Regions from separate parts of the Exiguobacterium sp. s130 genome, predicted to be linked through region 1. Evidence: riboswitches for the same ligand, from Rfam matches in the RefSeq annotation. Region 1 holds a riboswitch; each other region holds the start of a gene.
What was found. Region 1 has a riboswitch for lysine ahead of HZS85_RS12770 (aspartate kinase). Riboswitches for the same ligand answer to the same signal wherever they lie in the genome.

Region 1 (8,332 bases):
AATTCCAGAAGCAATTCAAGCGGTACAGGACGATCAGAAGCGCTTAACGAAACAGGTCGAACAAGCTCAAGGGCAACTCGCCGCTCTTACACTCGCTCACGCTTTGGAACAACAAGAAGGGCTTCTTATGTTTGAACATCTGGAGGAAGAGATCAAGGTTTCCGAACAACTCGCGAAAGCGATTCAAGAAGCGGGACGCATTGGTGTCGTCTGGAATGCGACGGTGAACAAGTTACTGATGAGCAGTCCAGGTGAACCGCATCTCGGGAAGTTTGCCAAAGCGCATGTCCAAGCATTCAATGGACGAGGTGGAGGAAGTGCAGTTCAGGCACAAGCACAATTTACGAATCGGGATGATGCGATGGCATATGTCGATCGACTACGGGAGGAATATCAGTTATGACAGTCATTCAAGTACGTACAGCAGAACAACAACAAGCCGTTCGGATGATCCGGGAGCGTGTCTTTGTCGAGGAACAAGGCGTACCACGTCATCTTGAATACGATACACATGATGAAACAGCGATTCATCTGCTTGTCCTCGATGAACAGAGTCGACCGGTTGCGACGGGTCGCACACGTCCATATGACGACCAACGGATGAAGGTGGAACGTGTGGCGACGCTGTCGACAGCCCGAGGAAAAGGATACGGTGGTGAGTTGATGCAGGCGATGGAACGTATTGCGCGACGTGAAGGAAAACAACTGCTGATACTCGGTGCACAAGTCCAAGCCATCCCGTTTTATCAAGGTCTTGGGTACACGATCGTCTCCGATGAATTCGACGATGCGGGCATTCCACACCGGACGATGGAGAAGAAAATGTAAGTTATTTTGAAAGAAATCCTGCAAAAAGGGTTTCTTTTTTTTGTTTTCTATGTATATATATAATTCATAGTGAATTTTTATACAGAAAAATGAATTAAAAACCAGGAGGGAATTATACATGTCAAAGCAAAAATTAATCTTAGCGTACTCTGGGGGACTCGATACATCGGTAGCCATCAAATGGTTGAGCAAGGACTATGATGTCATTGCCTTATGCATGGATGTCGGAGAAGGAAAAGATTTATCCGTCATCAAGGAAAAAGCACTCCTCGTCGGTGCGATTGAATCAATCGTTCTCGATGTCAAAGAAGAATTCGCACAAGACTTTGTCTTGCCAGCCCTTCAATATGGCGCTCATTACGAAAATGCCTATCCGTTGATCTCAGCGCTTTCGCGTCCGTTGATTGCAGAAAAACTCGTCGAAGTCGCGCATGAATATGGTGCAACGGCGGTCGCACATGGATGTACCGGAAAAGGGAATGACCAGGTCCGGTTCGAAGTTTCGGTCGCGGCACTTGATCCGTCACTCGAAGTCATCGCACCGGTTCGGGAATGGAAATGGTCACGGGAAGAAGAAATTGCCTACGCGAAAGAAAACAATGTGCCGATCCCGATCAACCTCGATAGCCCATACTCGATCGACATGAACCTTTGGGGACGGAGTAATGAATGTGGCGTCCTAGAAAATCCATGGACAGAACCACCACAAGACGCATACGCGTTGACGGTAGCACCAGAAGACGCTCCGGATCAGGCAGAAGAAGTCATTATCGGCTTTGAAGCAGGTGTTCCAGTTTCCATTAATGGGACGACGTATCCATTAGCGAAACTGATTACGGAACTGAATATCATCGCTGGAGCACATGGGGTCGGACGGATCGACCACGTCGAGAACCGTCTCATCGGTATCAAATCGCGGGAAGTCTATGAGTGCCCAGGCGCAACTGTTTTACTCAAAGCTCACGCTGCACTCGAGACGATTACATTGACGAAGGACGTCGCGCATTTCAAACCATTACTCAGCAAACAATATGCAGAAACAATCTACAACGGTCTCTTCCATGCGCCATTGACAAAAGGATTGAAAGCTTTCTTGACGGCGACACAACAGGACGTCACAGGAGAAGTTCGCGTTAAACTGTTCAAAGGAAATGCAACTGTCACAGGTCGTCAGTCGGCTGTCTCGCTTTATGATGAGAAACTTGCGACGTACACGAAAGAAGATGCATTCGATCATGAAGCAGCAAAAGGCTTCATCAAATTACACGGTCTTGCCGTTTCAACGCATGCGAGTGTACATCGTCAGGCGGGTGTAACGAAATGACCAAACTCTGGGGTGGACGTTTTACGGAAAGTGCTTCCACTCAAGCGGAAGCCTTCGGAGCATCAATCACGTTCGATCAAAAATTAGCAAGCGTTGATTTGAAAGGCAGTCTCGCACATGCACAGATGTTATTTGAACAAGGGATTCTCGCTCAAGATGAGTGGACACAAATCCAGCAAGGATTAAAGCAACTCGAAGCGACGTTAAAGGACCATTCCTACACATTAGCGGACGAAGACATTCATATGAATCTTGAGCGTTTGTTGACGGAACAGATCGGTCCAGTTGCAGGGAAACTGCATACGGCACGGAGCCGAAACGATCAAGTCGCAACCGATTTACATCTATGGATGGAGCAGCATGTCGAAGCGTTGACGACGGCATTGCGCGAGCTCCAATCGGTCATCACGGAACAAGCTGAGCAACATATCGAGACGGTTATGCCGGGGTATACGCATTTGCAACGGGCACAACCAATCTCGCTTGCGCATCACTTGCTCGCTTATTTCTGGATGTTCGAACGCGATGTCGAACGATTGACGGACAATCAAAAACGGATCCGAAAATCACCACTCGGAGCGGGGGCGCTCGCGGGGACCACGTTCCCGATCGACCGTTTCCGTTCTGCCGAGTTGCTCGGTTTTGAGTCGGTTTATCCAAACAGTCTTGATGCTGTCTCGGACCGTGATTTCGTCATCGAATACCTCGGGATCGCCTCGACCGTCATGATGCATCTCTCGCGTTTTTGTGAGGAAATCATCATCTGGGCGTCGCAAGAATTCAGCTTCATCGAGTTATCCGATGCCTTCTCGACAGGCTCAAGCATGATGCCACAAAAGAAAAACCCTGATTTTGCTGAATTGATTCGTGGAAAAACGGGGCGCGTCTACGGCAACCTGATGGGCTTCTTGACGACGATGAAGGCATTACCACTCGCTTACAATAAAGACATGCAAGAGGATAAGGAAGGAGTCTTCGATACAGCAGATACCGTTCTCAAGTCCGTTCAAATCTTCACCGGAATGATTGAATCCGCGACGTTTAAGACCGAAGCGCTCAAGAAGGCGACAATGCAAGACTTCTCGAATGCAACGGAACTCGCCGACTACCTTGTGACGAAAGGCATACCATTCCGGGAAGCACACGAAATCGTCGGGAAAGCCGTCCTCTACTGTGTGCAAAACGGTTGTTTCCTGAAGGACTTGAGTCTCGAAACGTATCAAACGTTCCATCCAGACATCACAGAAGACGTCTATCCGCTCCTCGATCCGGTTCAAGCAGTAGCACGCCGGACTAGCTACGGGGGGACAGGGTTTGCTGCCGTGTCGGAGCAACTCGAACTCGCGAAACAGCATCTTGCGAATTGACGAATTTTGAAGAAAAACAGTCAAATGACTGGATTTAACAAAAGATGTCTGCTATAACTGTAACTAACAACCGACAGATAGAGGCGCGGATGACATGAGTAGCATCATTCTTGAAGGCAAGCATGCTGAATGATGTGAAAGGGGAAGTCCGCCGAAGTGAACGAGAAGATGCTTCTTCTCATTTGCTGGTACAACGGTTAAGATCCGTTGTACTGCCGAAACCGATGTTTCGGAGCGCTATCTTACGTAAAAGAACGAATGACTTTGTCTTCGTTTGTCCGATCGTGATAACGACGGGCCGTAGGAACGCTCCTACCGGCCCGTCGTTTTTTTCTGTATCGGGACAAAGGAGATAGGATTGTGACAACTGTACTTAAATTTGGTGGAAGCTCGGTTGCGACTGTCGAACAGATTCAGTCTATTGCGAATTATTTGAAGAGTCGCGCAGCCGAAGGTGAAAAACTCGTCGTCGTCGTTTCGGCGATGGGCAAGATGACAGATTCTTTGATCGCTCAGGCGCAAGCCATCACGGATCGCCCTGAGCGGCGAGAACTCGATCGTCTGCTTGCCATCGGAGAAGAACAGACGATTTCATTACTCAGCATCGCTCTCAACTCACTTGGCGTCAAAGCGTTATCGCAAACGGGCGCGCAAGCAGGGATCAGCACGATGGGTGTGCATACGAAAAGTAAGATCAAACAGATTGATGGAGATCTATTACGACAAAAACTCGAAACGTACGATGTCGTCATCGTCGCCGGATTCCAAGGTGTCAACGAACTCGGTGACGTGACGACGCTCGGACGGGGTGGATCGGATACAACGGCTGTTGCCCTTGCGGCAGTCCTTGATAAACGGTGTGAAATCTACACGGATGTCGACGGTGTCTATACGGCTGATCCACGAATCCATGCCACTGCTCAACCGATTCCGCACATCTCATATGATGAGATGATGGAGATGAGCGCCCTCGGGTCGAAGGTCATGGAAATGCGGAGTGTCGAACTAGGAAAAAAATACGGCGTACACATCTTCGTCGGGAAAACACTTGAATCGAAAAGGGGAACATGGATCATGGAAGCGACGGAAACAATGGAACAAAAAGCGGTCACGAGTGTCAGTGTGACGAAGAACGTCTTGACGGTATCAATCAAACACGTACCGCAAACGAACGCAGCAGTAGCCGATATCTTCGAACTCTTATCGAACCGCCACGTCAACATCGACATGATCAGTCAAACGACGTTTGACAGTGACATCTTCCTATCGTTCTCCTGTCCACTCGATGAGGAAGAGTTCCTCGATGAAGCATTGAAAGACATCATGGATCGCTTCACGACAGTCAAGGTCGACCGCCACGATCAGCACGCGAAGTTATCTGTCGTCGGAATCGGGATGCGGGATGCAACAGGTGTTGCCTCAAAGTTGTTCGCGATCTTCCGAGCGGAGAATATCCCGTTCTATCAAGTCACGACATCAGAAATTAGCATCTCGTACACGATTGCACAAGCAGACATTGAACGGACGGTTGCAGCGATTGCAAACGCGTTCGAGTTATAAGGAGGAAAACAGCATGTATCATGTAGCCGTCATCGGAGCAACCGGCGCCGTCGGTCAAAAAATGTTACAAGTACTCGCAGAACTGGACTTCCCGGTCAGCCGCCTGTCCGCTTACGCTTCTGCTCGTTCAGCAGGGAACACGGTGCAGTTCAAGGGAGAAGATATTACGATCCAAGCGCTGACGCCAAACATCACGGAAGACGGGATCGATGTCGCGTTGTTCGCAGCAGGCGGAACGATCAGTGAGCAATATGCCCCATTACTAGCTGAAAACGGAACACTCGTCGTTGATAATTCAAGTGCCTTCCGGATGCAGGAGACGATTCCACTCGTCGTGCCAGAAGTCAATCCGCAAGCGATTCAAGCGACAGACCGCTTGATCGCAAATCCGAACTGTTCGACGATTCAATCCGTCGTCGCTTTAGCACCGCTCCAGTCACTCGGATTCGAACGGATCAACTATACGACGTATCAGGCCGTATCCGGTTCCGGTCAAAAAGGAATCGAGGATCTGGCACGCGGGGCACGCGGAGAAGAGCCCGTCAATTATCCGCATCCGATTCACGATAACATCTTGCCGCATATCGATGTGTTCCTTGAGAACGGTTATACGAAAGAAGAGCAGAAGATGATTGATGAAACGCGGAAAATCTTCAATCTTCCAGCATTGCCTGTCAGTGCGACATGTGTCCGGGTTCCAGTCACGAACTCTCACTCGGTTGCAATCAACGTCACGTTTACACAACCGACGACGGTTGCAGCGATCCGTGAAGCACTGGAAGGCGCACCGGGCGTCGTCCTCATCGATGATGTCGCGAATACGCGTTATCCGATGCCACTTGACGCAAGCGGGACGGACGACGTCTACGTCGGTAGGATTCGACAAGATGATAGTCTCGCGAACACGTTCCATCTCTGGTGTGTAGCCGACAACATTCGAAAAGGTGCCGCGTCAAACGCCGTACAAGTCGCACGCCAAGCAATCGAACAGTCGATTCATTCATAAAAAAGGAGGAGTTCTTCATGTTCAAAGGAGCAGGTACAGCGCTCGTCACACCATTTAATGAAGCAGGCGAGTTGGATCTACATGTATTCGAACGCTTGATCGAGCAACAACTCGCAGCGGGGATTCAGGCACTTGTCGTCGGAGGAACGACAGGAGAAGGTTCGACACTGACAAACACGGAATTCGAACAACTATTGACGACTGCCGTTCAAGTCACGGCAGGACGAGTACCCATCATTGCCGGAACGGGTTCGAACAATACGGCAGCAACAATCGAGAAGACGTTACTCGCAGAACGCCTCGGTGCGGATGCAGCGATGCTCGTCACACCGTACTACAATAAAACATCACAAGCCGGTCTCGTCGCGCACTTCACGGCGGTCGCTGATGCAACCGAATTACCGATCATGCTGTACAACGTTCCGTCGCGGACAGGCGTTGCGATCGCAGTCGAAACCGCAGTGACGTTAGCACGTCATCCACGCATCCAAGCGTTTAAGGAAGCGAGTGGAGACGTCAGCTTCATGGGTGAACTGATGGCGGCAATTCCGGAAGACTTCGCGGTCTTCTGTGGAAATGATGATCAAATCCTGCCGTATATGGCATGGGGGGCACAGGGTGTTATTTCAGTTCTCTCTAACCCGTATCCAGCAGAGACACAAGCACTTGCTGAAGCGTTACTCGCGCAAGATCTCGTCACGGCACGCCGGATTCAGGCAGACTTGTTACCGGTCATCGGTGCTTTGTTCAGTGATGTCAATCCGATTCCAGTTAAAGCATCGCTTGAAGAACTCGGTTTTGCTGTCGGTGCGCCGCGCTTGCCGCTCGTGCGTCAATCGGAAGCGGGACACGTCCACTTACTCGAAACGATGCGGGCTTACAAAGGAGTGGTTCGATGAAACTCGCGTTACACGGTTATGGGGCGACAGGACAATACGTCGTCGAACTCGCACCACAAAGTGTCGTAGCGATCGTTGACCGGACGAAGTCATCCGATACGATCGCTTCATATGCCGAGCTAACAGAGATGGCAGAAACGGTCGATGCAATCATCGACTTCTCGCATCCGAGTTTGCTACCGGATCTGCTCGCATACGGGTTGGCGACAAAAACACCACTCGTCATCGCGACGACTGGTTTTTCGGAGGCGGAACTGGCATCGATCAAGGACGCTGCAAAAGAAATTCCGATCTTCCAGTCATACAATATGTCGTACGGCATCGCGATGGTGCAGCAACTGCTGAAGACACTTGTGCCACTAGCAGGAGCGTATGACATCGAATTGCTCGAGAAACATCACAACCAAAAAGTCGATGCGCCAAGTGGGACGGCGGAGTTGTTATTGAAAACGATTCAGACGGCACGTGACGTCACACCGGTATATGACCGGTCACAAACGCGGCAAAAGCGGGAGACGAACGAGATCGGGATGCACGCGATGCGCGGCGGTACGATCTTCGGAGAACACGAAGTCTTATTCGCAGGTGTCGACGAATTGATTGAAATCAAACATACGGCATTATCGAAAAAAGTATTTGCTTCTGGTGCGATCAAAGCAGCTGAGGCACTCATTCAAAAAACAGCGGGACTCTATACATTAGAGACGCTCTACACACAGGAGGATTCACATGTTACTCACTGATGCTTACGAAATTGCTAAATTCATTAAAGATGCTAAAAAACAAACACCGGTAAAACTTTACGTCAACGGCGATTTGGCGGGCTTGACGATCGAAGGCGCAACAGCGTTCGGATCAGATGAATCAAAGATTTTCTTCGCGGATGCAGGACTTGCGGCTACTTTCTTAGAAAAGTATTCAGATCGCATCACGGATGTTCACGTGGAGTATGACCGTCGCAACAGTGCGGTACCAATGCTTGATACACGTCACTTGAATGCGCGCATCGAACCAGGTTCATGGATTCGTGATCATGTCGTCATCGGTGATAACGCGGTCGTCATGATGGGTGCGATCATCAATATCGGTGCATCGATCGGAGATGGTACAATGATTGATATGAACGCTGTCGTCGGTGCACGTGGGACGATCGGGAAAAACGTTCATGTCGGCGCAGGTGCCGTGGTCGCGGGTGTCCTCGAACCACCTTCAAAAACACCTGTCATCATTGAAGACGGTGTCTTGATCGGTGCGAATGCAGTCATCCTTGAAGGCGTCAAAGTTGGTAAAGATGCCGTCGTCGCTGCTGGTAGTGTCGTCACAGAAGACGTACCTGCTGGAAGCGTCG
Region 2 (8,332 bases), on a different contig from region 1:
ACGATTTCGCCTGCTGACAAGTCGCGGCTCTTCTTGATCAGACCACTTGCACAGAAGCTACAGCCGATGTTACAGCCGACCTGTGTCGTAACACAGACAGAAAGACCGTACTTATGACGCATCAGAACCGTTTCAATCAAGTTGCCATCATATAATTTGAAAAGGAACTTGATTGTTCCGTCTGCTGATTCTTGCTTGACCGCTTCTGTCATCGAGTCAATCGTAAAACTCTGATCTAACAACTCAAGGCAATCCTTGTTGACATTCGTCATTTCCGCGAAAGTCGTGACACGTTTACGGTAGAGCCAATCCCATACTTGTTTGGCACGGAATGGTTTGTGCCCTTGATTCGATAACCATTCTGTCATCTGCTCAAGCGTTAATCCATAAATGGATGGTTTATTCATTTCGAAAGACCTCATTTCTTTTTCCAGAACTACAACATTCCTTTATCTTAGTAAAAATCAGCGCGTGACGCAACGTTCAAATCCTAAATGTTCACTTTCTGTAAAGTTTTTGCGCCACTTTCGATCAAATCGACAGACTCCGACGTCCGAATTGAACGACTGCTCCGGTCAAGAACACGAGACAGAGGACGAGTAAAAGAATGGAATGAAGAAGAAAATGATTCGTTCCTTCTAGTAATTGTGTCGTATTGAATAAGGAGAAGACGGATAGATAACGGAGCCACTCCGTCTTGTCACTTAGTTCCGACAGAATCGTCAAGACGATCGATAGGACGAGTACACTACCGGCAAGCGAAAAAGCACGACGTTCTTCGTCAAATAACGTCGCAACGAATAACGTAAAGGCGCCGATCGCCAAGAGTAACAATAGCGCATTGAGCTGAATCCGCCATAAGATGACGTCATTGATCGAAATATCTGTCATCCACCAGTCGGATACCATCAAGACAAGTCCATTCAGTCCTACGAGAACCATACTTGCGATACCCATGACGATCGCGACAGCAAACGTATACGCATTCCGGGTGATCGGGGCTGCGAGATAGACGATCAGCTCTCCGTTGTCGATCGGTCGCGCAACGAGGCGCGCTGCTAATGAGAGCAAGAATAGACTCGCAATGACTTGAAAGATCAATCCATAATAGTTCCCTCCGAGCAGATCCAGTACATTATCGAATCCCGTCACCTTATCGTATTGAAATGCTTTTAAGACTTCTGGAGGTAACGCTTCTAGTTTTGTTTCTAGTAAACCAGTCTTCATCATCGATGGATAAAGCAACGCAAGCATCAATAAGTAGAGACTCGTTCCAATCGCATAAGCAAGCACGGGCTTTCTGACCTGCTTGAATAAAGAGCGGATCAACAATATCACGACGATTCCTCCTCTCCATAATAATGCAAGAAGACCTGTTCTAAATCATCTGCTGACGGACGAATCAGCCGTACATCGTACTGGGTTAAATAAGCGATCGCCTGATTCAAGCTCAGCGTCTCATCCGTTTGAAAACTGACTTCCAGCCGCTTCGGTTCAACACCGACTTGCATCGCGAACTGTGCTGCTTCCACCTCCGTTCGGAAGACGATCGTATACGTCTTTCGACTCGATCGAACCAACTCATGAATATCCGATTCGACGATGATGCGCCCTGCTTTGATTAAAGCCGCTCGATCGCACGATTTTTCCATCTCCGGAAAGTGGTGTGAACTCATCAGAATCGCTTTTCCAGCATGCTTCTCCTGTTCGATCCACTCTAAAAAACGCTCTTGCATCAAAGGATCAAGTCCACTGGTTGGCTCATCAAGTAGATAGACCGGTGCATCTTTCATGAAGCAACCGACAAGTGCCAGTTTTTGTTTCATCCCTTTTGACATCTTGCGGATTTTCGTCTTCGTCTCAAAAGGAAATCGTTTCAACAACAGTTGTCGCCGTGCCGGATTGCTACCGTGTAGTCGTTGCATCAAATCCAGCATGTCTGCTCCCGTCATGTCTCCAGGTAAACTAATCTCCCCCGGCAAATAACCGACCAACTGCTTCACCTCTTTACTTTGCTTCCAGCAATCAAAACCACCGATCGTCGCCCTTCCATCGTCCGCAACCATTAGTCCCATCAAATGTCGGAGTGTCGTTGATTTTCCAGATCCGTTTGGTCCGATGAAACCGAATATCATACCTGGATCAACTGTAAAACTGACATCGAATATTCCACGCCCCGGCGCAAATTCCTTCGTCACATGCTCCAAACGGATCATCATCCGACCTCCCTATTTTTTATTTCTTTCCTCACTGTATTCATACCCGTTTTGAAGCAGTTTGTTCGGATCAAAGCGATAGATGACGAACCGCTCGTCATGATTTTTTTCATAGAGGTCTCGTAATCGAATCTCATCGATTTGCTCGAATACGGTATGGCGCTCCAGGTACTCCCGGTATTCATCGGTCGGGTAATACAAGATGAGATCAACCGAACGCGGGGAACGTTCGACCGAACTTAAAATGTGATCGATCACTTTCATGAAAATTTGTGAAGAGAATGGATTAAAGAAATAAAACTTATTCGCCTCATCCGGAATGGTATACTGCTCGGCATACGTCTGTTCGAATCGCAAACTTCCGGAACGCCGCTTCCTTCGACTTTGGTATTTCGCCATATTCCGAAGTGCGTCCTCGTAAAATTGTCCATTCATCTCGATTCCGATGACGGAACAGTCGAATCGGTCGTGTAAGTAAAAGTTTAAACGCCCTTTCCCACACCCGAAATCAATGACCGTGTCCTGTTTTTGAAACGGATAGGTTTCGCATAATTCGCCGAGTGCCGCATAAGGCGTTGGTTCATAGCGATTGTAGTGACTAAATACACCATAAAGGTGTTGCATCTCAATGGTCTCAATTCGTAATCGTTGATCATATTCCTGTTCATTCATCGTCTTTTGTTCCTTCTTTCCGGCATTCTTGCCTTCATCGTACTATACTGAAGAAGTACGTTACTCGTTTTTTGAAAGGGGATTTTATGATGATCGTCGTTACGAACCGGATTAAAGTCAAAAAAGGGATGGCTGCAGCTCTCGCTCCTCGTTTTACGCGTCCAAGTGGACTTGATACGATGGACGGATTCATCCGTGTTGAGGTCTTATTGACGCAAAATATCGAAGAACACGATGAAATGAACGTCAACATGTACTGGGAAGACATGAAGAGTTTTCAAGCATGGCGGGAGAGTGACGATTTCAAAGCGTCACATAGTCGACCTGCGAGTAGTGAGGCAGGAGAATCGCCAATGCTCGGAAGCGAGATTCTGACATATGAAGTCGCTTCGGTCAAAGAACGCGCATAATGCACGAAAAGGACTCGTATCGAGTCCTTTTTTATATACCTATATACAAATAGTGAAAGGGTCGAATTGTCACAAATGGTATTATTTGTTATCATAGTGCCATTACAGAGAGAGAGGGTCCTTCATGAATTCATTAACTATATTTGAACAAGCCATTCGTAGCTTACCTGACGATCGTACGTTACGACGTGATGAATTATGGACGGACGATTTTTTATTGCAACAGGAGAACGAGCTGACCGTCTATTACTCTCCGATTGGCGAATACGTCAATACTGAAGCAAAAGTCGTCATCATCGGGATCACACCAGGTTTTGAACAGATGCGGATCGCTTTCGAAGAAGCGACAGATGCCCTTCACCATGGTGTTTCATTAGAAGAGACGGCACGCCTCGTCAAATATACAGCAAGCTTTGCCGGAACGATGCGACGTAACCTCGTCCAGATGCTCGATACACTTGAACTTCCAGCATTGCTCGGAATCGAGACGACGGCTAGCTTATTTCATCAACACCAGGAATTGTTACATCCGACGTCACTGTTAAAGCAACCCGTCTTTTATCGCGAAAAAAATTACTCGGGTCATCAACCGAAGATCAATCGTAGCCCTTTATTGAGGCACTACGCGGAAGAACACTTCGTCGCTGAGATCAATCAGTTACAAAAAACAGCGTTATTAATTCCACTCGGTCGGGTCGTCGAGACGCAAGTCCGTGGATTGATTCATGATGGACGAATCGAACAGCATCAGCTTCTTTCCGGATTCCCCCACCCATCTGGCGCGAACGGTCATCGAAAAAAACAATTCGAGGAAAACCAAGCCTATTTGATGAAACAGCTCATTCAACATTTTGCTGAATAAACAACTTTATCTTAAATTATCAGAATATATGGTTGAATCGCTTCTGAAATACATGATAAAGTGTCCATAAGAACAGAATATGACTATTCTATCGATGAGGTAGAGGCGCGATTTCAATCAGTACTTGGTCCGAGGATGACAACGAAGACGACTACAGGAAAGGTGACATCGCCGAAATGACAGTATGTGTCGAGCATATCGTCGTTGGTCGATTCGGGAAACACCCGATCGATTGCCATACATAACAGTTGTATGGAGCGCTCCAATTCGGCTAAGAAAGACGCATCCAGCGAGGGTGTCGGCTTTGTTGCCGGTGCCCTTGCTTTTTTTGTGCCGCGGGGTCTCATCTTTAAGCCATTTTTAAAGAGGAGGATATTTTTCATGGTCAACTATTCAGATTCCATCATTGCCCTTGTACCTGCTTTACTAGCTATCTTATTAGCCATCTTTACGCGAAAGGTCGTTCTTTCGTTAGGTGTCGGCATTCTCGTCGGTGCCCTGTTACTCCACCGTTTTAACCCGATCGATACGGTAACCTATCTCGGCAAGAACATCTTCAGTCTCTTTTGGGCAGACGGTGCCTTGAACGAGTGGAACGTCTTATTGCTTGTCTTCTTGTTATTGCTCGGCGTCCTTTCCACGCTCATTCAGACATCAGGTGGTGCTCGCGCCTTCGGTGAATGGGCTGCTACGCATGTCAAAACGGCGCGTGGTGCACGCTTAGTCGCCTTCGGACTCGGTATCTTGATTTTCATCGATGATTACTTCAACAGTCTCGCTGTCGGCAACGTTAGTCGTCCGTTAACGGATCGCCGCGGTGTCTCACGAGCAAAGCTTGCCTATCTGATTGACTCAACGGCTGCACCTGTTTGTGTCATCAGTCCGCTTTCGAGTTGGGGTGCATTCATCATCTCCATCATCGCCGGTATCTTAACGACGCACTCGATTACGGATTACTCAGCGTTTAGTGCCTTCATGATGATCGTTCCAATGAACTTCTATGCGATTTTCGCGTTACTTTTAACACTTTACATCGCTTACTCTGGCGTCTCTGTCGGACCGATGAAACAACATGAACACCGTGCCGCGAAAGGTGAACTTTTTGATGCGTCAAAAGGAACACCGATGGGGATGGCAAAAGAGGTCAACGAACATACGAACGGAAAAGTACGGGATCTCGTCGTTCCAATCGTCGTTCTCGTCATTGCTACGATCAGTGCGTTACTCGGAACAGGTGCTCAGGCACTTGCAACCGACAATCGCCCGTTTACTTTAATTGGAGCATTTGAGGCAACAGACGTCACACGGTCACTCGTCGCAGGTGTCGTCATCAGTTTAATCGTTGCTTTCCTGATGCTGATCGGACGGAAAATTCCGGGCCGCGATTACCGTGCAAGCATCGTTGCTGGTATGCGTTCCATGTGGCCAGCAGTCGTGATTCTGTTATTCGCTTGGACGATCATCGCTGTTATTGGTGATATGAAAACAGGCGATTATCTCGCAAGCTTCATCAGCAACTCGATTTCTGCTTCGTACTTGCCGTTCTTGTTATTCTTGATTGCCGGCTTGATGGCATTCTCGACAGGAACAAGTTGGGGCACATTCGGGATCGTGTTGCCCATCGGTGCGGATCTCGTCATGGCTGTCGATGCCTCACTCTTGTTACCGACGCTTGCTGCTGTTCTTGCTGGATCTGTCTTCGGTGACCATTGTTCACCGATTTCCGATACGACGATCCTCAGTTCGACAGGGGCTGGATCCCATCATATCGATCATGTCACGACACAGTTACCGTATGCGCTAGTCGGTGCCGTCACTGCGGCAGTCGGTTATTTAGTCATCGGTTTCACGGAGTCTTCGGTCTTCGGTTTCATCGGAGCTCTTGTCACATTCGTACTCTTCGTCGTCGTCTTGAACGTTCTCTCGAAAAAAGGAGAAACCGCTTCGGATTTACAGACGGATTAATGTAATTCTTTACGAAAAAAGGCATTGGATGCGCGCATCCAATGCCTTTTTTATATCTATTCGTTTCACACCATCAATAAACACACATCATTCGCGAACGCTACTGGATCCTCGAGTGGAAGTCCTTCGACAAGTAATGCTTGTTGATACATTAGTTTGGTATAGCGCTCGAATTTCGAACGATCGTTTTGATACGCTGTTTCGAGAGACTCGAACACCGCGTGTGACGGATTCAATTCAAGAATCTTGACCGCTTCTACCCCTTCGTTATTCGGCATCGCCTTCAAGATTTTCTCCATCTCGATCGAGACGGCGCCGTCCGTCGCAAAACAGACGGGATGCGATTTTAGACGCGTTGATGCTTTGACTTCCTTGACTTGTCCACTTAGCACTTCCTGCATTGCTTGGAACATCTCCGCTTGTGCATCCGTCGTCTCCGCTTCTTCTGCTTCGATCCCTAAATCGCTACTCGTGACCGACTTGAACGTCTTCTCGTTGTACGTCACGAGCATCTGGATCGCGAACTCATCGATCTCTTCCGTGAAGTACAAGATATCGTAACCTTTATCACGGACGAGCTCGGATTGTGGTAATTTATCCAGACGATTCGTACTCTCACCAGCGGCGTAGTAGATATGCGCTTGGTCTTCCGGCATCGCTGCGACGTATTCTGCGAGCGTGATCAACTTCTTCTCCTTCGCTGAGTAGAAGAGGATCAGGTCCTGTACCTGTTCTTTATGCATGCCGTAATCATTGTACATACCAAACTTCAGCTGACGTCCGAACGCTTGATAGAACGTTTCGTACTTCGCGCGATCTTCGCGTAAAAGTGCTTCGAGTTGTGTTTTAATTTTACTTTGGATATTTTTCGCGATCAGTTTCAATTGACGATCGTGTTGCAACAACTCACGCGAGATGTTAAGCGATAAGTCCTCCGAGTCGACCATCCCTTTGACGAAACTGAAGTGATCCGGCAACAAATCACTGCATTTTTCCATGATCAAGACACCATTCGCATAAAGCTCGAGTCCTTTTTCAAATTCTTTCGAATAATAATCGTACGGTGCCTGTTCCGGAATGAATAAGATCGATTGATAACGAACGGCGCCATCGACGCTGATATGAATGTGTTTTGCCGGTTTGTCAAAACCATACCGCTTCTCTTGGTAGAAGTTCGCATAGTCTTCGTCTGTCAATTCTCGTTTGTTCTTCCGCCAGATCGGCACCATGCTGTTGATCGTCTTGACGACCTCGACCTCTTCCGTCTCGTCACTGCCCTCGATCGGCTGACGTTCGAGTTCCTTCATCTCGATCGGATAACGGATGAAATCCGAGTATTTCTTGATGATGTTGCGCAGACGATACGTCTCGAGGTATTCATCATACGATTCTTCGTCTTCATTCGTCTTAATATGAAGCGTAATCTCCGTTCCAACCGTGTCCTTGTCGACTTCCTCGATCGTATAGCCTTCGACACCACGCGATTCCCATTTATAAGCAATCGTACTACCGAACGGTTTCGTAACGACAGTGACGACGTCTGCGACCATGAAGGCGGAATAGAATCCGACACCGAATTGACCGATGATATCATGACCATCTTGTGCTTCATTCTCTGCCTTAAAGGCAAGCGATCCACTTTTTGCGATCGTACCGAGATTCTCTTCTAGTTCTTCCTTCGTCATTCCGATTCCCGTATCACGAATGATGAGTTGACGCGCTTCTTTATTTGGTTCGATCGTAATTTTGTAGTGTTCCTTTTCGAACGAAATCGTCTCGTCCGTCAATGCTTTGTAGTACATCTTATCCATGGCGTCACTTGCATTCGAGATCAATTCGCGCAGGAAAATCTCCTTATGCGTATAGATGGAATGAATCATCATCTCCAGCAATCGTTTTGATTCCGCCTTAAATTGTTTCGTTTCCATGCTCATTCTGCCTCCCCTTTTTTAGCACTCATTCATATAGAGTGCTAATTCATCTCCTATTATTAGGGAGTTCTAAATATCTGTCAATCTTCTTTCCCGCTATTTTTTACGACTTTTTCACGGACGATTTTTCCGATTTGACGTAAGTGCTCTGCTGACCCGTAGGTGCCATGGCTGACGCCGTTTTCATCTTTTCGATTACCGAGACCGATGAATTGCTCACTTGGTTTGAAGTGGAGACCGACGACGGGGACCTGAAATTGTGACGAAAAGCCGATT
Region 3 (8,332 bases), on a different contig from region 1:
TACTGAAGACAAACAGCTTTTCGAGCATCACCGTCAAGATGCTGACGGATGGGGCGGGTGTGAACCGCTCGACCTTTTATGCGCACTACACAGATAAATATGATTTGCTTGACCAAATCGTTGAGGAACAGATGATGGCGCTCGAACAAGCGATTCGGATTACAGGTACAGGCACCGTATTTCCGACAGTCGAGCAGGTGAGTCATTATTTTGCTCGTTTGTTCATTCACATTGAAGAAAATGAATTATTCTATCAGACGATGCTCGTTCAAGGACCGATCAAAACGTTCATCTCTCGTTTTCTTGATACATTGAAAGAAAATTATCGCCTCGTCTTTCGATCCCAAGTCGCAGAGGATGCGACTTTCGTCGATCGGGATTTGTTACTGAACTATGTCATTGGTGGACAGTTAGGATTATTGATTTCCTGGTTACGAAACGGTCGGCCATATTCATCCGCATATATGGCGGAGCAATTGAGCCGGATGATCGTCTTTGGAACGGTTGAAAGCATCGGTTTTCCGAAAGAAACGGAATAAGGTCATAGAAAAAGACACTCCTGATAGGAAGTGTCTCGTATTCAAGCTTGTCGGAAGGCAAGTTCCTTCGTATAAATCGTACTTCGGTTTCGTCCGCTTTCTTTTGAGTAATACAACGCTTTATCTGCTTGTTGTAATACTTCTAAAGACGTATGGGAACCACTAGAATGTGCAATCCCAAGCGAAATCGTGATTTGCAGATCAGGTACGTCTGCCGTCGGGAACAGGTTGCGTGCGACCGTCATCCGAGCCAACTCTGCGATTTTTTGAGCTTCTTTAGCTGTAGTGCTTGGTAAAATGATCAAAAACTCTTCACCACCGTACCGTCCGACGAGGTCATCCGGTCGTGTTAAGGAAGCGAGTGTCATGCCGAGTTGACGTAGGACATCATCTCCGGCGTCATGACCATATGTATCATTGACGTGCTTGAAGAAGTCGATATCAATCAAGACAAGTGAATACCCTTGATCCGTTGAACCGACAAGTGACAGTGAATCATCGAGACGGCGCCGATTGGCAAGTCCGGTCAAAGCATCCGTCATCGCTAGTTTTTGTTGATACTGAATGTTTTCGAAGTGACGGCGTAATTCCGTCAGCAGTCGAAAAGCAACAAAGCCAGCTAATAGATTAAAGAAGATATAAGCGATTGAAATTTTAAAGAATGTCGACCAACTGTTTGTCAGGATATAGATGGCAGGTAACGAATAGAGAACACCAATTGACACCAATAATTGAAAATGGCGTGTCGAGACATGAACGAATCGACGTACGATTCCGATCGTCGTAATGATTAAGACGATAATCAGTGTGGACAGATAAAAACCCTCCATTTGATCGACGGGTGTCAAAAAGTAACGTGTCCCGATGATCATTATACCGGCGACGATGGCGCTCGGGAAACCACCGAATAGCATAGCGATCGCGACTGGGATGATTCGTAAATCCACACGGGCGACATCGATCTGAATGCCATTGAATATCAACAAAACTGCAATCAGACCACAGACACTTCCCAATATGAGGCGTGTACTCCAGCTGGAATTCAGCGAAATACGTGGTCGATTCCGAAATGGTAAGAATAAGAGAGTAATCGTCGTGAACAGTAGACAAAAGTTAATGATGAATTGATTCATGATGGACAACAAATCCTCCCAACTCCCCAGCTAACAGATTTCCATATATATACTCCAGTATACTCATCTAGGTAACGGTTAGACAGAGGTAAATGTTTAGATAAAACATAAAAAACGGTAGAAAATCTACCGTTTTTTATGAAGACGAAGTGAGCGTATCCTCATCCATCGTCAGTAAAATCTTATCGAAGACGCGAATCATCGTTTCCAGTTCTTCTTCTGTTAAAGTTCCGAAGCGATCTTGTAAATAGTTTATTCGGACGACCTCGAGTTCCCGAAAAGCACGCTCTCCGTCATCCGTCAAAGCAAGGACAATCGAGCGACGATCTTCCGTCGAACGCGTCCGTGTGACATATCCTTGTTTATAGAGCTTATCCGTTAAAGCAGTGACTTGACTCGTCGCCAGCTCAAATTGTTCCGCAAGAAGTGTCGGACGCTGGGGACCGTTTTCTGAAAGACTCCGTAAGATGAAAAATTCGCTTCGGGTTGCTGTTCCTTCAAATAGTCGATTAAGTTCACGTCGCAGGGTACGAAGAATGACACGCATTTGTTCCTCGAGTCGGTAAGTCAGCAAATCACGTTCCTGTAGCATGCAAGCAGCATCCTTTCTCTCAGTGGACTTCTATCATTTAGTGTACTAAACATATCGGATTTTTACCATCTACTACCCCAGATTCAAAAAAGGCAATTGACAATTTCGTGGCGGTTTGTGTAATATGGCGTAGTAATAACTAATTTAATTCAGTTCTCACTCAACCAGTGGGATGGAGGTTGCAGTTCTTAAGAGTACGGTTACGGATGTCGTCAAGCGACAAATGAAGTGACCTGAAAGGAAGAATTGCCGAAATCAATCATCGCTTTGAAGATGATCGATTGGGATTAGGTCGAATAGGTCTAATACTGTCACAAGTCGGGTATCACTCACTTGTGGAGAGCTATCTTTCACGACGGTAGAATGAGGCGCATTCATTTTATTATGTTGCGTTCTCATCTTCCATCTGGAAGATGAGGGCGCTTTTTGTTTTTTCATTCAAAAAGTGTCCTCTCAAAAAATCTAAACAGAGAGAAGCGAACGAAATGAACAAACTAGATGTGAAACAAACAACAGATTCGACAGCCGAAGGATTAAAACGTGGATTACAAGCCCGTCACATGTCGATGATTGCCATCGGTGGGGCAATCGGAACAGGACTTTTCATCGCGTCCGGTGCTTCCGTTGCAGCAGCAGGACCAGGTGGTGCACTTATATCGTATGCAATCGTTGGTCTGATGGTCTACTTCCTAATGACAAGTCTTGGCGAAATGGCGGCGTATATGCCTGTCGCCGGATCCTTCTCGACATACGGGACAAAATTCGTCGATCCCTCATTCGGCTTTGCCCTCGGCTGGAACTACTGGTACAACTGGGCGGTCACGATCGCAGTTGAGCTCGTTGCAGCACAAATCGTTATGACGTATTGGTTCCCGGACGTTCCTGGATTTTACTTCAGTGCCTTATTCCTTTTACTCATGATCGGCTTGAACTACTTCTCCGTTAAAGGTTTTGGGGAAGCGGAGTATTGGTTCGCCATGATTAAAGTCGTCACTGTCATCGTCTTCTTAGTCGTCGGTGTTGCGATGATTTTCGGTGTCTTTACATCGGAGCCACCAGTTGGCTTTAAAAACTTTGCTCTCGGGGATGCGCCGTTCGTCGGTGGTATTCCTGCCGTCATCGGAATCATCCTCGTTGCTGGATTCAGTTTCCAAGGAACGGAGCTAGTCGGGATTGCCGCAGGTGAATCGGAAAATCCGAAAAAAAACGTTCCAAAAGCAGTCAAACAAGTCTTCTGGCGCATTTTACTCTTCTACATCCTTGCGATTTTCGTCATCGGGATGCTCATTCCGTATACGAGCCCGAACTTGGTTTCCAATGACATCACGGACATTGCCGTTAGTCCGTTTACGCTCGTCTTTGAAAAAGCAGGTCTTGCGTTCTCGGCAGCACTCATGAACGCCGTCATCTTGACATCTGTTCTATCTGCCGGTAACTCAGGTATGTATGCTTCCACACGGATGCTGTATACACTTGCTCGTCAAGGAGATGCACCAAAGTTCTTTGCAAAAGTGTCGAAAAATGGGGTACCGCGTAACGCTTTGCTTGCAACAGGAGCAATCGGTGCACTCTGTTTCTTAACATCGATGTTTGGTGGACAAGTCTATCTGTGGTTACTCAATGCTTCAGGTATGACAGGATTCATCGCGTGGCTCGGAATTGCGATCAGTCACTATCGTTTCCGTAAAGGATTCCTTGCACAAGGTCATTCGTTGAAAGATTTACCTTACGTTGCACCAGCGTTCCCGTTCGGTCCGCTGTTTGCATTCGGTCTTTGTTTCCTTGTCATCGTTGGTCAAAACTATGCAGCATTCCTTGCTGATCAAATTGATTGGGTCGGGATTGCCGCGACATATGTCGGAATTCCGTTGTTCCTTGCCTTCTGGTTAGGACACAAATTCAAAAACCGGACGTCGATTGTTCGTTACGAAGAGATGGACTTCCCAGAACATCCGCGTCAATCATAATGTGTGAACCACCTTCTACAAATGAAGGTGATTGAGATTGAAGACAAAGTGCAATTTTTCTCTGATGAGTCTGATGAAAAAGATTGCGCTTTTTTGTTCGTTTCGAATCGTTTTCCTGGGACAAGCATCGCGCCGCTTCGCTTCGCTGCAGGGTCGCTCTTGCTTGTTTTTCCCTAGGAAGCGATGTCGAGTGAACAAAACGCTTCTCTGATTCTCTTTCCGGGTATAAAGAAGAATGACACGTTACACGCCACTCCTACAGGAAAAAGCGCAATTTTGCGCTGTCAGAGACAAACAAGACCCGTTTTCCTGCTCGAATAGAGCGGGAAAACTGGCTTGTGTCTCGCCTGAGGAAAGGGCGTGAAGACGAGTCATTTTTGAGTCAGCCCATTTTTCTGCAATCGGAACCACCTTCTATAAATGAAGGTGGTTTTTTATTCCTTTAAATAAAAACGTTTTCTAAAATATAGTTTTGAAAAAGTATAAAAAAGGAATCAATGAATACATATTCATAAAAGGAAAATATAAATAAAGAATAGGGGGAGACGCATGACTACATCTGAATTATTTTTCACATTAGGTTCTGCAGCGTTTTTCATGTTGCTCGTTGCCTACATATCCTACCGATTGACGCGTGGGAAAACACAAGGCGTCGATGAATACTTCTTAGCAGGGCGAGGATTAAGCGGTGTGTTCATTGCCGGTTCGCTACTGCTGACGAATTTGTCGGCAGAACAGTTGATTGGATTAAACGGACAATCCTTCATGGGAAATATGTCGAGTATGGCGTGGGAAGTCACGGCGGGATTTGCTGCGATCATCATGGCTATCTATCTGCTTCCGAAGTTTCTCGGGCTTGGCATCTCGACATTACCAGAATACTTAAGTCACCGGTATGATGAGACGGTGCGCCGGATGACAGTCTTACTCTTTTTGCTTGGATATATGTGCGTCACGATTCCTTCGATGCTTTATTCAGGTGGGATTGCTGTCTTGCAGCTGTTCGATGTTCCGGAATTATTTGGTCTCAGTTATACGCAATCCCTTTGGTTAGTTGTATGGGTCGTCGGGATCATTGGAGCAATTTATGCGATTTTTGGAGGACTCCGTGCGGTGGCTGTCTCCGATACGCTGAATGGGATCGGACTCGTCTTCGTTGGATTCCTAGTTCCGGTGCTTGGCTTTATTGCGCTTGGTGACGGGAATCTCCTTCAAGGGATGAAGACGATTGCGACTGTACAACCGGAGAAGCTGAACGCAATCGGAAGCTCAACCGATGCCGTTCCGTTCTTCTCGATATTTACGGGAATCTTATTCGCGAATTTATTCTATTGGTCACTAAATCAATATGTCATTCAGCGTGTGCTCGGCGCAAAGGATTTAAAAGAAGGTCAAAAAGGAGTCTTAATGACAGGATTTTTGAAGTTGTTAGTTCCAGTCTTCATGCTGATTCCTGGAATCATTGCTTATCATTTGTATGGAAATACACTGACGAGCGGTGATTTATCCTATCCTCGACTCATCACGGAGTTACTGCCGGTCTCGCTGATGGGATTTTTCTTGGCTGTCTTACTCGGGGCCGTCTTCAGTTCATTTAACTCGTTGCTAAATAGTATTGCGACACTTTTCGTCCTCGATATCTATCAGCCGGTGTTTGCGAAAGAGGCGAGTGATGAACATTTGATTCGTGTCAGTAAATGGTTCGGAACGATCGTTGCCTTGATTTCTTTCGTCATCGCACCATTCTTGATGTACGCGCCAGACGGCTTATGGAGTTTAATCCGGCAATTTACAGGATTTTTTAACATTCCGATTCTCGTCATCGTATTAATGGGGATTTTCATGAAACGAATTCCGGCGATTGCAGCGAAAATCGTCATCGTCTTTCACGTGTTCGCGTATTACTTATTCGTCTTCGGTTTTAAACAACTGTTCGGCTGGGATCATGGCATTAGCTATATTCATGGGTACGGTATTTTACTCGTGATAGAAGTGTTATTCATGGTATTCATGGGGTATCGTTACCCAGCAGTCCAGTCAAAAAAGGTCAATCGACGACAGTCTGTCGAGCTCATTCCATGGAAGTTCGCGATTCCAGTCTCGATCCTATTATGTACATCCATCATTTGGACGTACGTTTTGTTCTCAAAGATCGGACTGGCTTCGACAGCAGGTATCGTGTCGATGTGGTTCTGGCCGGTTACGTTAGGACTTGCCATCGCAACGATTGTATTATGGCGTGTGTCGCTAAATGCTTGGGAAACGAAGTACCGGATCTATCTCGAAGAAGAGTACCGTCAAGCTGAATAATCCTCTCGCAGAAGGCATGACATATCGGGTAAGATGAAAGAAAAACAGGAGGCGATCTTTGTGAATTACTGGTACCACTTTAAGCGTGCCTTCTTACCGATCGCATTATTGCTTGTGACGCTTGCCTTATATCAAATGATCTATCGCTTGAATAACATCTGGTATTCGCTTGGAGGACTGCTTCTTGTCTTTGCGGCGATCTACTTCGTCATGCGTCGCCTAAAAACGAACCCAGAGGATTGAATGAGCAGGAAAGTCGAGTCCATTCTCTGAACGCGGTAAAATAGAGACATACAGAGGAGGGGAAGATAGATGGCAAAAGCAATATTTGCAGGTGGTTGTTTCTGGTGCATGGTCAAGCCATTCCATAAATATGATGGGGTAGAGCAGGTCATTTCAGGATATACCGGTGGTCATACAGAGAACCCAACTTATAAAGAGGTCTGTTCGGAAACGACAGGTCACTTGGAGGCGGTTGAAGTCACGTACGATCCGTCCGTCATTACGTACGAAGAATTACTCGATATCTTCTGGCGTCAAATCGATCCGACAGATGGCGGAGGTCAATTCAATGACCGTGGCGAATCGTACCAACCGGCTATCTTTTATGTCGATGAAACACAGCGTGAAGCAGCTGAACGTTCGAAAGCTGCGCTTGACGCATCAGGACGCTTCTCGCGACCAGTCGCGGTAGAGATTCGTCCAGAAAAGCCGTTTTGGCCAGCTGAAGAATATCACCAAGATTATTATAAAAAGAATCCGTTCCGTTATCAGATGTATAGTGTCGGCTCCGGTCGCGCGAAATTCATCAAGGAAGCGTGGAAGGATCACGGTAAGGAAAAAGAATTAAAAGAGCGCCTGACACCGATTCAGTATAAAGTCACACAAGAGAACGGGACGGAACCTGCTTTTCGTAACGAATACTGGGATGAGGAACGTCCAGGTCTTTATGTCGATATCGTCGATGGTACACCACTCTTCACATCAAAAGATAAATTCCAGTCAAACTGTGGTTGGCCGAGCTTCGCTAAACCGATCTCAGAAGACAAGATGGAAGTCGAACTCGACACGAGTCATGGGATGACGCGGACGGAAGTGCGCTCTGCGAATGCAGATAGTCATCTTGGTCACATTTTCGATGATGGTCCGACAGAGCTTGGTGGTCTACGCTATTGTATCAACTCAGCAGCGTTACGATTTATTCCGGTAGAAGAGCTTGATTCGGCAGGATACGGGGAATATAAAAAACATTTCGAGTAACATGTAGGGAGCAGTCAAACGATTTCGTTTTGACTGCTCTTTTTTCAAATGGAAGGGAGAGGATCAGATGTTTCAGTCCGTGTATGAAGAGATTCGACAAATGACGATTGCAAAGGTACTTGATTTCTACGATCATGAAATCCGTCAGCTCGATGAGCAGGCACGTCAGGAAAAGTACGACAAGATGAGTTTGAGTCCGTTTCGCTTTTTCCGCGGGAGTTCGCACCTGTTTTATTATGACGTGACGCGAATCCCCCTTGGTTTTGATACACCTCGTGATAAACCAACGTGGATTCAGGGCGATCTCCACTTTGAGAACTTCGGTGTTCATGGCAATGCAAAAGGAGAAATCATCTACGACGTCAATGATTTTGATGAAGGATACTTAGGGTCGTATTTATATGATTTGATTCGCATGGCGGTCTCCGTCCGCTTGTTCGCCGAAGAGGCAGGATATGATCCGACTCCTGCGATTCGCAATTATGTTCTCGAATACTTACACGATTTAAAAAAGTACGCTCTCGGAAAAGA

Region 2: another riboswitch for lysine. It lies ahead of HZS85_RS14030 (Na+/H+ antiporter NhaC family protein); the one in region 1 lies ahead of HZS85_RS12770 (aspartate kinase).
Region 3: another riboswitch for lysine. It lies ahead of HZS85_RS12245 (amino acid permease); the one in region 1 lies ahead of HZS85_RS12770 (aspartate kinase).

What each region holds. Positions count from the first base shown of each region.
Region 1 covers NZ_JACSNI010000005.1:41,983-50,314, forward strand. The annotation lists gene HZS85_RS12750 (alanyl-tRNA editing protein) at 1-403, shown strand, start outside; gene HZS85_RS12755 (GNAT family N-acetyltransferase) at 400-828, shown strand; gene HZS85_RS12760 (argininosuccinate synthase) at 947-2,152, shown strand; gene argH (argininosuccinate lyase) at 2,149-3,519, shown strand; lysine riboswitch at 3,590-3,767, shown strand; gene HZS85_RS12770 (aspartate kinase) at 3,880-5,079, shown strand; gene HZS85_RS12775 (aspartate-semialdehyde dehydrogenase) at 5,093-6,085, shown strand; gene dapA (4-hydroxy-tetrahydrodipicolinate synthase) at 6,103-6,984, shown strand; gene dapB (4-hydroxy-tetrahydrodipicolinate reductase) at 6,981-7,727, shown strand; gene dapD (2,3,4,5-tetrahydropyridine-2,6-dicarboxylate N-acetyltransferase) at 7,714-8,332, shown strand, end outside.
Region 2 covers NZ_JACSNI010000006.1:76,640-84,971, reverse strand. The annotation lists gene rlmN (dual-specificity RNA methyltransferase RlmN) at 1-407, opposite strand, end outside; gene HZS85_RS14055 (ABC transporter permease subunit) at 532-1,338, opposite strand; gene HZS85_RS14050 (ABC transporter ATP-binding protein) at 1,335-2,216, opposite strand; gene HZS85_RS14045 (class I SAM-dependent methyltransferase) at 2,229-2,888, opposite strand; gene HZS85_RS14040 (heme oxygenase) at 2,978-3,298, shown strand; gene HZS85_RS14035 (hypothetical protein) at 3,423-4,160, shown strand; lysine riboswitch at 4,253-4,431, shown strand; gene HZS85_RS14030 (Na+/H+ antiporter NhaC family protein) at 4,542-6,125, shown strand; gene htpG (molecular chaperone HtpG) at 6,191-8,053, opposite strand; gene HZS85_RS14020 (hypothetical protein) at 8,137-8,332, opposite strand, start outside.
Region 3 covers NZ_JACSNI010000004.1:231,779-240,110, reverse strand. The annotation lists gene HZS85_RS12260 (TetR/AcrR family transcriptional regulator) at 1-539, shown strand, start outside; gene HZS85_RS12255 (diguanylate cyclase) at 581-1,672, opposite strand; gene HZS85_RS12250 (MarR family winged helix-turn-helix transcriptional regulator) at 1,809-2,264, opposite strand; lysine riboswitch at 2,430-2,618, shown strand; gene HZS85_RS12245 (amino acid permease) at 2,750-4,231, shown strand; gene HZS85_RS12240 (solute:sodium symporter family transporter) at 4,781-6,541, shown strand; gene HZS85_RS12235 (hypothetical protein) at 6,602-6,784, shown strand; gene msrA (peptide-methionine (S)-S-oxide reductase MsrA) at 6,854-7,801, shown strand; gene HZS85_RS12225 (DUF2252 domain-containing protein) at 7,869-8,332, shown strand, end outside.